Regions from separate parts of the Enterobacter sp. LM3 genome, predicted to be linked through region 2. Evidence: predicted binding sites of a transcription regulator. Region 2 holds the regulator's gene; the other holds the start of a gene.
What was found. The regulator PurR, encoded in region 2, represses purine synthesis genes. The targets are predictions, from matches to a motif close to CANGCAAACGTTTGCNTG.

Region 1 (7,290 bases), on a different contig from region 2:
CGCATCATCAGAGATATGGATTTCATATCCACGCTCTTCCAGACGTTTGTACAGACGCTGCAGCTGGATCTGTGCAATCGACGCAATATGTTTCTCACCCAGAGGATGGAACACCACCACTTCATCAATACGGTTGATGAACTCAGGACGGAAACTATGGCTGACCACACCAAGAACCAGATCTTTCATATGGCTGTAGTCCAGTTCACCGAAACGTTCCTGAATCAAATCAGAACCCAGGTTCGAGGTCATAATCACCACCGTATTACGGAAATCGACCGTTCTCCCCTGCCCGTCCGTCAGACGGCCATCATCCAGCACCTGCAGCAGGATGTTAAATACATCCGGATGTGCTTTTTCCACTTCATCCAGCAAGATGACGGAGTAAGGACGACGGCGAACCGCCTCTGTCAGATAGCCACCTTCTTCATAACCGACATATCCCGGAGGTGCACCGACCAAACGCGATACGGAGTGTTTCTCCATAAACTCGGACATATCGATACGCACCATCGCGTCGTCGCTGTCGAACATAAAGTTAGCCAACGCTTTGCACAGCTCGGTTTTACCGACACCGGTCGGCCCCAGGAACAGGAACGAACCAATTGGGCGATTCGGATCGGACAGGCCCGCACGACTACGACGAATGGCGTTGGAAACCGCTTCGACCGCCTCGTTCTGACCAATGACGCGATTATGCAGATCCTGCTCCATACGCAGCAGTTTTTCACGTTCGCCCTCCAGCATGCGAGCGACCGGAATACCTGTCCAGCGCGCCAGCACCTCGGCAATCTCCGCATCCGTCACTTTATTACGTAACAGACGCATTGTTTTGCCTTCGGACTGTGTCGCGAGCTCAAGCTGTTTTTCCAGCTCAGGAATTTTGCCGTACTGAAGCTCAGACATCCGCGCCAGATCGCCGACGCGACGCGCCTGTTCAATAGCTATTTTTGCCTGCTCCAGCTCCGCTTTGATCGTCTGAGTGCCAGAGAGTGACGCTTTCTCCGCTTTCCACTCTTCTTCTAACTCAGAATACTGACGCTCTTTATCGTCCAGCTCTTCATTGAGCATATCCAGGCGTTTCTTACTGGCTTCATCAGACTCTTTCTTCAGCGCCTGCTGTTCCAGCTTGAGCTGAATGATGCGACGGTCGAGCCTGTCCAGTTCTTCCGGTTTAGAGTCAATCTGCATACGAATGCTTGATGCAGCTTCATCAATCAGGTCGATGGCTTTATCCGGCAACTGACGATCGGCAATATAGCGGTGTGAAAGCGTGGCTGCCGCGACAATCGCCGGGTCGGTGATCTGCACATGATGGTGCAGCTCATAACGTTCTTTCAGACCACGCAGAATTGCGATGGTATCTTCAACACTTGGCTCTGCGACAAACACTTTCTGGAAACGACGTTCCAGCGCGGCATCTTTTTCAATGTACTGACGGTACTCATCCAGCGTCGTCGCCCCCACGCAGTGAAGCTCACCACGCGCCAGAGCAGGTTTCAGCATATTCCCGGCATCCATTGCGCCGTCCGCTTTACCCGCACCAACCATCGTATGCAGTTCGTCGATAAACAGAATGACGTTGCCTTCCTGTTTCGCCAGATCGTTAAGTACACCTTTCAGACGCTCTTCAAACTCACCGCGGTATTTCGCCCCGGCCACCAGCGCGCCCATATCCAGCGCCAGTACGCGACGGCCTTTCAGCCCTTCCGGCACTTCACCGTTCACAATACGCTGCGCCAGCCCTTCAACAATGGCCGTTTTACCGACGCCAGGCTCACCAATCAGCACAGGGTTGTTTTTGGTACGGCGCTGCAGTACCTGGATAGTACGGCGAATTTCTTCATCACGGCCGATCACCGGGTCAAGTTTGCCCTGCTCAGCACGTTCAGTCAGATCGACCGTAAATTTTTTCAAAGCCTGACGTTGGTCTTCGGCTCCCTGATCGTTCACGCTTTCACCTCCGCGCATTTTCTCAATCGCCTGAGTCACATTGGCAGTGGTTGCGCCGGCAGTTTTCAGCAGGTCGGTCAAGGTACCGCGTGATTCGAGCGCCGCCAGAACAAACAGCTCTGACGAAATAAAGTTGTCTCCACCTTTTTGCGCCAGCTTGTCGCAAAGGTTCAGCACGCGCACCAGATCCTGAGACGGCTGTACGTCGCCACCGGTGCCTTCCACCTGCGGTAAACGGCTCAGCGCTTGATCGATGGCTGTGCGCAACTGGCCAGCATTAATGCCAGCAGTGGTTAATAACGGACGAACCGATCCCCCTTCCTGATTCAGCAAGGCGCTCATTAAATGAAGAGGTTCGATAAACTGATTGTCGTGCCCAAGTGCGAGGGACTGGGCATCGGCGAGAGCAAGCTGGAATTTATTAGTAAGACGATCCAGACGCATAACTCCTCCCATAACTGGTCAAATTTGCTACTGGAGATTAAATGAGGTCATCCCTCAATTATTCAAGGTTAATGACCTGAATTATGTGAAAAGAAAACGGCACGTGCCGGATCGTCTTGATTCTTTAGGTTATATCAGCCAAATAAAACTTGCCATACGACCCGTCGTCTTGTCACGACGATAAGAGAAAAAATCACCCGTTTCGGTGAGAGTACAGCGATCGCCGCCGAAGATTTGCGTCACCCCGACATTATTCAGACGCTGGCGAGCAAGTTGGTAAATGTCGGCCAGATACTTTTCACCTGTTGCCATGAAAGCATTCACCGCCTGCGGATCTTTCGCCATAAAGGCTTCACGTACCTCTGGCCCTACCTCAAACGCCTTAGGGCCAATAGCCGGGCCAAGCCAGGCAATGATATTGGCCGGGTCATCGTTGAAACAGCCGACAGTCTCTTCCAGCACACCGTCGCACAGTCCACGCCAGCCCGCATGTGCGGCAGCGACCTCTGTCCCTGCCTGGTTGCAGAACAGTACCGGCAGACAATCGGCAGTCATCACGGCACAAACCGTTCCCGGAATATTGCTGTAAGAGGCATCGGCACGTTTAGACGCGTAAGGTTCACCTGTAAGCATGAGCACATCTTTACCGTGCACCTGTTCAAGCCAGACCGGTTTCGACGGTAAGTTCCCCGCAGCAAACATGCGCTTGCGGTTCTCTTCAACATGTTCAAGGTTGTCACCACAATGCGCGCCGAGGTTCAAAGACTCCCACGCGCCCTGACTCACCCCGCCGATACGGGTCGAACTGCAGGCAGCCACGCCTTCAGGTAGTGGCCACTCCGGGACAATCAGTTTGGTCATAACCAGTCCACTTGATCCTTATGCTCTTCAAAGTCAGCGCGCATCGCGTCAATCAACTCCACCATATCTTGTGGGATTGGCGCGTGCCATTCCATCTGAATACCGGTGACAGGATGGTAAAGACGCAGCATGGTTGCATGCAGCGCCTGACGATCGAATTTGCGCAATACGCTGATGAACTCATCCGATGCGCCTTTTGGCGGGCGTGGACGGCCACCATACACCTGATCCCCCACCAGCGGATGGGTGATGTGTGCCATATGGACACGGATCTGGTGAGTACGCCCGGTTTCCAGACGCAGACGCAGGCGCGTATGGATGCGGAAGTGCTCCATGATGCGATAGTGCGTTACCGCCGGTTTACCCATTGGGTGTACGGACATATGAGTACGTTTGGTTGGGTGACGGCTGATCGGCTCTTCTACCGTCCCGCCTGAAGTCATATGACCAATCGCTACCGCTTCATATTCACGCGTGATTTCACGCAGCTGCAGTGATTCAACAAGGCGAGTCTGAGCAGGAATCGTCTTCGCCACCACCATCAAACCGGTCGTGTCTTTATCCAGACGGTGGACGATACCGGCGCGCGGCACGTCAGCAATCGGCGGATAATAATGGAGGAGTGCGTTAAGCACCGTACCATCAGGGTTACCTGCGCCCGGGTGAACAACCAGATCGCGCGGCTTGTTGATGACCAGGATGTCATCATCTTCATAAACGATATCCAGCGGGATATCCTGTGGCTCGAAGCGGACGTCCTCTTCGATTTCAGCATTGATGGCGACAACTTCCCCACCTAACACTTTCTCTTTTGGTTTGTCCCAGATCTTGCCGTTAATCAGCACGCGCTGGTCAAGGATCCATTCTTTTATGCGTGAACGCGAATAATCAGGGAACAATTCGGCCAAAGCCTGATCTAAGCGTTGACCGAGCTGATTTTCGGAGACTGTTGCGGTGAGTTCTACTCGTTGTGCCATAAACTGCTTCTTTGTTTAACGTTGGGTTTTACGGCTTTGCCGTTTAATATAGTGTGCTATTGTAGCTGGTCTTAATCGGGAGCAGGAACAGAGATTCTCCCGGACAAACATTTGAGGAAAGTCAAAACGTCATGACGCGCATGAAATATCTGGTGGCAGCGGCCACGTTGAGCCTGGCTTTGGTGGGCTGCTCCGGTTCAAATGAACAGGTCCCTGACAATCCGCCGAATGAAATCTATGCGACTGCACAACAAAAACTGCAGGACGGTAACTGGAAACAGGCGATAACGCAACTGGAAGCGCTGGATAATCGCTATCCATTTGGTCCATATTCGCAGCAGGTACAGTTAGATCTCATCTACGCCTACTATAAAAATGCCGATCTGCCGTTGGCTCAGGCCACTATCGATCGCTTCGTGCGTCTGAACCCGACTCATCCTAACATCGATTACGTGATGTACATGCGCGGTCTGACTAACATGGCGCTGGATGACAGTGCTCTGCAGGGCTTCTTCGGTGTGGATCGTTCCGACCGTGACCCGCAGCACGCGCGTGATGCATTCAACGACTTCTCCAAACTGGTGCGCGGCTATCCGAACAGCCAGTACGTGACCGACGCGTCCAAACGTCTGGTATTCCTGAAAGATCGCCTGGCGAAATACGAATACTCCGTTGCTGAATACTACACTCGCCGTGGCGCATGGGTTGCTGTCGTTAACCGTGTCGAAGGTATGCTGCGCGATTACCCGGATACACAAGCAACACGCGATGGCCTGAAGCTGATGGAAAATGCTTACCGTCAGATGCAGATGACCGCGCAGGCTGACAAAGTGGCGAAGATCATCGCCGCGAACAGCAGCAACACCTGATATTGACTTCAACGCAAAACGGCAGCCCCAGGGCTGCCGTTTTTTTATTCGATTTCGCCATAAGCTGAAGCGGTTTAGCTTCAACACATCTTATCAACTATGACTGCAATTTTTGCCTTCGACAAGGTAAATATCACCTCTTCCTGCCTTGCCTCACAAAAAAGATTCCCTGACAAAAACCGACAAAATAACGTGATCTAAATCACACATTTTGACATTAGGACAGGTATGCTGGAATCACCAAGACGGAAAGACAAGAGGTAAAATTTATGACAATGAACATTACCAGTAAACAAATGGAAATTACTCCGGCAATTCGCCAGCACGTCGCAGACCGTCTCGCTAAACTGGATAAATGGCAAACTCATTTGATTAACCCGCATATCATTCTGTCCAAGGAGCCACAGGGTTTCATCGCTGACGCAACTATCAATACTCCAAACGGCCATCTGGTCGCCAGCGCAAAACATGAAGATATGTACACAGCTATTAACGATTTGATCAACAAGCTGGAACGGCAGCTCAATAAAGTGCAACACAAAGGCGAAGCCCGTCGCGCCGCAACATCGGTGAAAGACGCCAGCCTCGCGGAAGAAGTTGAAGAAGAGTAATCCTTTAAATTGAGTATACCGCCAACGCGCCTTCGGGCGCGTTTTTTATTGACAGGGTGAAAACAGTACAGGTACTTTAACGGTATCAACCACAGGATGAACTCATGAAACATACGCCGTTTTTCTTCGCATTCTTTTTTACCTTCCCCTGAACGGGAGGCGTTTCGTCGTGTGATAAAGAATGCGAAGACGAACAACAAGGCCTCCCAAACCGGGGGGCCTTTTTTATTAATAACGATAAACAGACAGGCAACACTATGACACCGGAAAACCCGTTACTGGATCTGCGAGTAAAAATCAGCGCACTGGATGAGAAATTACTGGCGCTGCTGGCAGAACGCCGCGCTCTTGCCATCGAAGTGGGCAAAGCCAAACTGGACTCTCATCGCCCAGTGCGTGATATCGACCGTGAGCGAGATTTGCTGGAACGTCTGGTTCAGCTTGGCAAAGTGCATCATCTGGATGCCCATTACATTACCCGTCTGTTCCAGCTCATTATCGAAGATTCCGTTTTGACCCAGCAAGCGTTGCTGCAGCAACATCTGAACAAGACCAACCCGCACTCTGCACGCATTGCATTCCTCGGCCCAAAAGGTTCTTACTCTCACCTGGCTGCACGCCAGTATGCAGCCCGCCATTTTGAAGAGTTTATTGAGAGCGGCTGTGCAAAATTTGCCGATATCTTCAATCAGGTTGAAACTGGCCAGGCCGATTACGCCGTCGTACCCATTGAAAACACCAGCTCCGGTGCCATCAACGATGTATACGATCTGCTGCAACATACCAGCCTGTCACTGGTTGGTGAGTTAACTATCCCTATCGATCACTGTGTGCTGGTCTCCGGCTCAACCGACCTGAGCAACATCAAAACGGTCTATAGCCATCCGCAGCCTTTCCAGCAGTGCAGCCAGTTCCTGAACCGTTATCCAGACTGGAAAATTGAGTACACCGAAAGTACATCAGCGGCGATGGAAAAAGTGGCGCAGACAAACTCTCCAACGGTAGCGGCACTGGGCAGCGAAGCAGGTGGCGCGCTGTACGGCTTACAGGTACTGGAGCGTAATCTGGCAAACCAGACGCAAAACATCACCCGTTTCATCGTGCTGGCACGCAAAGCAATCAATGTCTCTGACCAGGTTCCGGCAAAAACCACTCTCTTGATGGCTACCGGCCAACAGGCGGGTGCGCTGGTTGAGGCTCTTCTGGTACTACGCAATCACAATCTGATCATGACCCGGCTGGAATCCCGCCCGATTTACGGCAATCCGTGGGAAGAGATGTTCTACCTCGATATCCAGGCCAATCTGGAATCTGCATCCATGCAGAAAGCCCTGCGCGAACTGGGCGAGATCACCCGTTCAATGAAAGTACTGGGCTGTTATCCGAGCGAAAATGTCGTCCCGGTTGACCCGGCTTAACGTTCGATAAAACGACTTTTCTTCATCCCTGCTACGCTGACGGGCAGGGTGAAGATAGCGCCAGAGAGCGGGTATTGCGCCACCTCATTCTCATCCATATTTTCCCGCGTAGTCGTAATAAACAACGTTTTCATGTCATCCCCCCCAAAGCAGACCA
Region 2 (7,290 bases):
GAGACGTCCACGCCCCGGGCGATAACAGGCAGTAACCCCATTGGGGAGAATTCAGTGGTGCCAATCCCGAAAGCGCCAATCGCCAGGGCCAGCAGAGGAAAATTGATTTTCATGAGTCAACTCCGGATGCCGTGTCATCACGCGACACAGAACAAAGAAGTCAAAAGCATGACATCAATCACAAAAAATGAGAAGTTAACAAATTGGCAAAAGATTTTTGCCAGAGGAGTAACAATCGGGAGATCCGGAGGGCGAGTACACTCTCCCTCCGCGTAAATCAGTGCAATGCAGCAGTCAGACCGCCAGCCACAATCAAAGCCAGCACAATAACGGTGGTCACCAGTGAAAACTTCAGATCGGAACTCATCAATTTTTCTCCTTTTAATCCCCACACGGAAAGTGAGCTTGCTCATTTTTACACAGTTTACATCAAAAATCTTCCTGGATTTAAACTGATAACCACTTTTGCTCTTCCCCTTTTCATCAAGATAGGACAAAATTCCACGCTAAATTTATTAGCGTACCGGCCATTGACCCCCTCCTGACGTCCCGTGTCGTTTTCCTGGCGTGCCGCAATTCAAAAGTTGCGAGATAAGGGTGAGAGAAGGCAAACGTTTACCTTCCAGTTTTTCAGGAGCTTAGGATATGGTCTGGAGTGACATTTAATGGCAACAATTAAAGACGTAGCAAAACGCGCAAACGTTTCCACTACAACCGTATCACATGTAATTAACAAAACCCGCTTTGTTGCGGAAGAGACGCGTAATGCCGTTTGGGCAGCCATCAAAGAACTGCACTACTCACCAAGTGCGGTGGCTCGCAGCCTCAAGGTTAATCACACCAAATCCATTGGTTTGCTGGCCACCAGCAGTGAAGCGGCCTATTTTGCCGAGATCATTGAAGCGGTAGAGAAAAACTGTTTCCAGAAAGGCTACACCCTGATTCTGGGCAACGCATGGAACAGCATTGAAAAACAGCGTGCCTACCTGTCGATGATGGCACAAAAGCGCGTGGATGGCCTTCTGGTGATGTGTTCCGAATACCCGGAGTCTGTTCTTTCCATGCTGGAAGAGTACCGCCATATTCCGATGGTGGTCATGGACTGGGGTGAAGCGCGCGCCGATTTCACCGATTCCGTCATCGATAACGCCTTTGAAGGTGGTTATATGGCAGGTCGTTATCTGGTCGAGCGCGGCCACCGCGAGATTGGCGTGATCCCGGGTCCGCTTGAGCGCAATACCGGTGCCGGTCGTCTGGCGGGCTTTATGAAAGCGATGGAAGAAGCGCTGATCACCGTACCGGAAAACTGGATTGTGCAGGGCGACTTTGAGCCGGAATCCGGTTATCGCGCCATGCAGCAGATTGTCTCCCAACAGCACCGCCCCACCGCCGTCTTCTGTGGCGGGGACATCATGGCGATGGGCGCACTCTGTGCGGCGGATGAGCTGGGTCTGCGCGTGCCGCAGGATATTTCTGTGATCGGGTATGACAACGTGCGTAACTCGCGCTTCTTCACCCCGGCGCTGACCACCATTCACCAGCCGAAAGACTCACTGGGTGAAACGGCCTTCAATATGCTGATGGACAGGATCGTCAGCAAGCGCGAAGAGTCACAGTCCATTGAAGTTCACCCGCGTCTCATCGAACGTCGTTCCGTTGCGGATGGTCCATTCCGCGACTACCGTCGTTAATCGCCATACGGAGCCAGCTAAGCTGGCTCCCGTAGCCACTCCCGGTTCAGCGTTTCACTGTCTCCCAGATAATCCAGTAGCCAGGCCATCGCGGGCGATACATCGTTTTGTTGCCAGGTCAGACAGCAGGCCGCATCCGGGAACGGATTCTCCAGCGTCAGCGCAACCCATTCGCCGGTGTCGATCCTCGGACGGGCAAAATGGACAGGCACCATCCCCACGCACAGCCCGGCGCTGAGACAGGTCGCAGAAGATGCCCAGTCCGGCGCAACCACCCGTCGCTGGTTATCCAGCAGCCAGGTAATACGCTTGGGTAGCGAACGCGAGGTATCTTCCAGCACCAGCGACGGCCAGTTGCGTAGTGTATCGTCACTCAGCGGCCCCTCCATTGCTGCCAGCGGGTGATCGCTGGCCACCACACATTTCCAGCTCAGCATCCCCATATCGCGAAACGCATAGCGCCCCCCAACGGGGATTGCCTGGGTCGCGCCAATCGCCATCTCTACCCTGCCGTCCGCCAGCGCATCCCAGACACCGTTGAACACCTCCTGCGACACGCGCAGCTCGACATCCGAGAAATGGCGATAAAAATCAACAACCATCTGCCGGGTACGTTCGGGTTTGACGATGTTATCCACGGCAATGGAAAGATGCCCTCGCCAGCCGTTGGCTATCTGCTGACACTGTTCACGGGTGATCTGCATTTTTTTGATAACAGAACGCCCTTCTTTCAAAAACCACGCTCCTGCGGGCGTTAATTCCACATCGCGATGACGCCGCTCAAACAGCGGTACTGCCAGCCACTCCTCCAGCTGACGCACCGTATAGCTGATCGCCGACGGGACACGGTGCAGCTCCTGCGCTGCACCACTAAAGCTGCCGTTGCGTGCGACAGCATCCACGACTTCAAGAGAATAATCTGACCACATTTTCTGCCTGCAAAAAATTTGAATGCACCCGCCAAATATTAGCGTTTCACAAGCCGGTTTGCACTCCCTACACTCTGCGCCAACATACCCCTGCCTCCTTAAAGAGAATAAAACCATGCAACCCAGGAAAGGATTTTTAGTCTGGCTCGGCGGCTTAAGCGTGCTGGGCTTTTTAGCCACCGATATGTACCTGCCCGCTTTCGCCGCGATGCAGGAAGATTTACAAACGCCAGCTGCAGCCATCAGCGCCAGCCTGAGTCTGTTCCTCGCCGGTTTTGCCTTCGCACAGCTGCTCTGGGGGCCGCTCTCCGACCGCTTCGGCCGTAAACCTGTGTTGTTACTGGGTCTGGCTATTTTTGCCGTGGGCTGTCTGGGCATGTTATGGGTACGCGATGCGGCCTGGCTGCTGGTGTTGCGCTTTGTTCAGGCTGTCGGCGTCTGCGCCGCTGCCGTGACCTGGCAGGCGCTGGTGACTGACTATTACCCGGCGTCACGCACCAACCGCATTTTCGCCACCATTATGCCGCTGGTGGGCCTCTCACCGGCACTCGCCCCGCTGCTGGGCAGCTGGATCCTGGCGCATTTCGACTGGCAGGCGATCTTCGCCACGCTGTTTGCCATTACTCTGGTGTTGATGCTGCCGGCATTCGCCCTCAAACCTGCACATAAAAAAGAGACGCATACCGGGGCAAAACCCATTACGTTTATTTCGTTACTGCGCACCAAAGCCTACCGTGGAAACGTACTGATTTACGCCGCCTGTTCCGCGAGCTTCTTCGCCTGGCTGACCGGTTCACCGTTTATTCTGCACGATATGGGGTATAGCCCGGCCGCCATCGGTCTGAGCTATGTTCCGCAAACTATCGCCTTCCTGGTCGGTGGCTACGGTTGTCGCGCCGCGCTGCAAAAATGGGAGGGTCAGCAAATGCTGCCCTGGTTACTGGGTCTGTATGCATTAAGCGTGATAGGTACCTGGTCTGTTGGCTTTATCCCACACGTTGGTCTGGCCGAAATTTTGATTCCATTCTGTGTAATGGCGGTCGCTAACGGTGCTATTTACCCTATCGTCGTGGCGCAGGCGTTACGTCCGTTCCCACAGGCGACAGGGCGTGCAGCTGCGCTGCAAAACACCCTGCAACTGGGTTTGTGCTTCCTGGCAAGCCTGGTGGTTTCTGCACTGATTGCCACGCCGCTGTTGACCACCACCAGCGTGATGCTGGTTACCGTTGCGCTGGCCGCCATTGGCTATCGTATGCAGTCATCAGCACAACGTGAGCAGAATGACAGCACTCAGGCGGAAACCACACATGCATAATCGCACCCGAAATTATGTTGCATTTCAGTGATTAGGTTGCTAAGAATTTTTTATTGAATCACCAAATTTTGAGGCCTATACTAAATTTGGTTCGATTAAATACGATAAATATTAAGTGTTAACGGGAGCCGGAGTGCTCCCGTTTTACCAGGGAAGGCATTTCGGCAAGGGTTATCTCCCTTCCTCTGTTCTACGTCGGATACTAGCCTCGCGGTTAATTACCGTGAGATTTCTCACAAACCATAAAAAGCGTCTACGCTGTTTGAAGGTTCTGATCACAGCAAGGTGATGGAGAAGCTATGAGTTCATCGTGTATAGAAGAAGTCAACATTCCGGACGATAACTGGTCCCGGATCGTCAGTGAGCTGTTAGGCCGTGCAGGCATCACGATTAACGGATCGTCCCCTTCCGATCCGCAGGTTAAGCATCCCGATTTTTTTAAACGCGTATTGCAGGAGGGATCGTTAGGCCTGGGTGAAAGCTATATGGACGGCTGGTGGGAATGTGAACGGCTGGATATCTTTTTCTCCAGCGTGTTACGCGCGGGTCTGGAAAACCAACTCCCTCGCAACCTGAAAGACACGCTGCGTGTCGCCTCTACCCGTTTGTTCAATCTGCAAAATAAAAAACGGGCGTGGATCGTCGGCAAAGAGCATTACGATCTGGGTAACGACCTGTTCAGCCGTATGCTCGACCCTTTCATGCAATACTCCTGCGCCTACTGGAAAGAGGCGTCCACCCTTGAAGAGGCACAGCAGGATAAGTTGCGTTTGATTTGCGAAAAACTGCAGTTACAGCCCGGTATGCGGGTGCTGGATATTGGCTGTGGCTGGGGTGGGCTGGCGTATTTTATGGCGAAACACTACGGCGTCAGCGTAGTGGGTGTCACTATTTCCGCTGAACAGCAAAAAATGGCGCAGGAACGCTGTCAGACGCTGGATGTTGATATCCGGCTTCAGGATTACCGTGATCTGAACGAACAGTTCGACCGTATTGTGTCCGTTGGCATGTTCGAGCATGTGGGCCCTAAAAATTACGCGACTTACTTCGCGGTGGCGGATCGTAATTTGAAACCTGACGGTATCTTCTTATTGCATACCATCGGTTCTAAGCGCACTGACAATAACGTTGACCCGTGGATCAACAAATACATCTTCCCGAACGGGTGTTTACCCTCCGTACGCCAGATAGCGAACGCCAGTGAGCCTCATTTCGTTGTCGAAGACTGGCATAACTTCGGCGCGGATTACGACACCACGTTGATGGCATGGCACACACGTTTTCAGGAGTCCTGGCCAGAGATTGCGGACAACTATTCCGAGCGATTTAAACGGATGTTTAGCTATTACCTGAATGCCTGCGCAGGCGCGTTCCGGGCGCGAGATATTCAGCTCTGGCAGGTGGTCTTTAGCCGTGGGATTGAACATGGGCTCCGTGTCGCCCGATAAAAATAACCCCGGATATCCGGGGTTATTTTTATTCTTCGTCTGCTGCTTTTATTACTGCGGCCTCTTTTGCCGCCAGCACACGCTCAACGGTATCCACTACCGCCTGGGTTTGCGGATCAATTTCGATATTCACACGATGACCCAGTTTTTTCGCCCCCAGCGTGGTGCGCTGGAGAGTTTCAGGAATTAAATGCACGCAAAAACGCGTTGGCGTCACTTCCCCTACCGTCAGGCTAATACCATCAATACCAATAAATCCTTTATACAGGACGTATTTCATTAATGTCGGGTCCTGCATTTTAAACCAGATTTGACGGTTATTTTCCGACGTCACGATTTTCGCCACTTCTGCGGTTGTCATGATATGGCCCGACATCAGATGACCGCCAATCTCATCGCTGAACTTCGCCGCCCGCTCGACGTTTACGGTATCCCCCACCGCCAGCTCACCCAGATTGGTAATGCGCAGTGTTTCTTTCATTAAATCAAAGCTAATCTGGTTACCGTTTATTTCGGTCACCGTCAGGCAACAGCCGTTATGTGCAATCGAGGCTCCGGTTTCAATGCCCTCGAGCATATATTCCGGCAACTCCACCACGTGAGTGCGGAAATTGGGTTTTTCATCAATAGACACCACTTTGGCGGTGCCCTGCACAATACCAGTAAACATGCTTACAACTCCTGTTTTTTCCGGACGGTGGTGACACCGTTTAATCCCACCACAATAACAGTTGGAAAAACAGGTTGCCAGCAGAGCGCATTTTCTGGCGATTTTTTCACTAGATAATTAGTTAAACCCAGCTACAATAGCGGGTACTCCCCTGCATTTTCTTCTTGCTGCCAGTTACGGCGGCTTTTTTAGTCTCTCAAATAACAACAATATAAAGGTGTTCACGTGCAGAAGTACACGAACGAAGCGCGCCAGTTATTGGCACTGGCTATACCAGTGATCATCGCGCAAGTGGCCCAGACCGCAATGGGATTTGTGGATACGGTGATGGCGGGTGGCTACAGTGCCACCGACATGGCTGCCGTTGCGATAGGTACCTCCATCTGGCTCCCGGCTATTCTATTCGGCCACGGCCTGCTGCTGGCGCTCACGCCAGTCATCGCTCAGCTAAATGGCTCCGGACGACGCGATCGCGTTGCCCATCAGGTTCACCAGGGATTCTGGCTGGCCGGGTGTGTCTCGGTACTCATCATGGTGGTGCTCTGGAACGCCGGCCATATCATCCGCGCCATGCATAATATTGACCCGGCTCTCGCCGATAAAGCCGTCGGCTATCTGCGTGCCCTGCTCTGGGGCGCACCGGGCTACCTGTTCTTCCAGGTGGCACGTAACCAGTGTGAAGGTCTGGCTAAAACCAAACCGGGTATGGTGATGGGCTTTATCGGCCTGCTGGTGAACATTCCGGTGAACTATGTCTTTATTTACGGTCACTTCGGTATGCCGGAACTTGGCGGCGTAGGCTGTGGCGTGGCGACAGCGGCAGTGTATTGGGTGATGTTCTTCAGCATGCTCACCTTCATTAAACATGCCCGTTCCATGCGTGATATTCGTAATGAACACCGATTCAGCACACCGGACTGGAGCATCCTGACGCGTCTGGTACAGTTGGGGCTTCCTATTGCGCTGGCGCTGTTTTTTGAGGTGACACTGTTCGCCGTTGTTGCTCTGCTGGTCTCCCCGCTGGGCATTGTGAACGTTGCAGGACACCAGATTGCGCTGAACTTCAGCTCCCTGATGTTCGTCCTGCCGATGTCACTGGCAGCTGCCGTGACCATCCGCGTGGGCTTCCGTCTGGGACAGGGTTCAACTCTTGATGCACAAACCGCCGCACGTACCGGGCTGGCCGTGGGGGTCTGTATGGCAGCCTGTACGGCACTCTTTACCATCACGCTGCGTG

Region 1: the regulator PurR is predicted to act here: its motif matches at 5,259-5,276, upstream of raiA (ribosome-associated translation inhibitor RaiA).

The regions. Positions count from the first base shown of each region.
Region 1 covers NZ_JBJURN010000003.1:634-7,923, forward strand. The annotation lists gene clpB (ATP-dependent chaperone ClpB) at 1-2,397, opposite strand, end outside; gene yfiH (purine nucleoside phosphorylase YfiH) at 2,527-3,258, opposite strand; gene rluD (23S rRNA pseudouridine(1911/1915/1917) synthase RluD) at 3,255-4,235, opposite strand; gene bamD (outer membrane protein assembly factor BamD) at 4,367-5,104, shown strand; gene raiA (ribosome-associated translation inhibitor RaiA) at 5,374-5,715, shown strand; Phe leader region at 5,819-5,944, shown strand; gene pheL (pheA operon leader peptide PheL) at 5,820-5,867, shown strand; gene pheA (bifunctional chorismate mutase/prephenate dehydratase) at 5,973-7,133, shown strand; gene ACJ9N4_RS04130 (SMP-30/gluconolactonase/LRE family protein) at 7,130-7,290, opposite strand, start outside.
Region 2 covers NZ_JBJURN010000006.1:95,801-103,090, reverse strand. The annotation lists gene ACJ9N4_RS09385 (MFS transporter) at 1-113, opposite strand, end outside; gene ACJ9N4_RS09380 (YnhF family membrane protein) at 278-367, opposite strand; gene purR (HTH-type transcriptional repressor PurR) at 666-1,691, shown strand; gene punR (DNA-binding transcriptional activator PunR) at 1,709-2,620, opposite strand; gene punC (purine nucleoside transporter PunC) at 2,736-3,935, shown strand; gene cfa (cyclopropane fatty acyl phospholipid synthase) at 4,235-5,383, shown strand; gene ACJ9N4_RS09355 (riboflavin synthase subunit alpha) at 5,412-6,053, opposite strand; gene mdtK (MdtK family multidrug efflux MATE transporter) at 6,279-7,290, shown strand, end outside.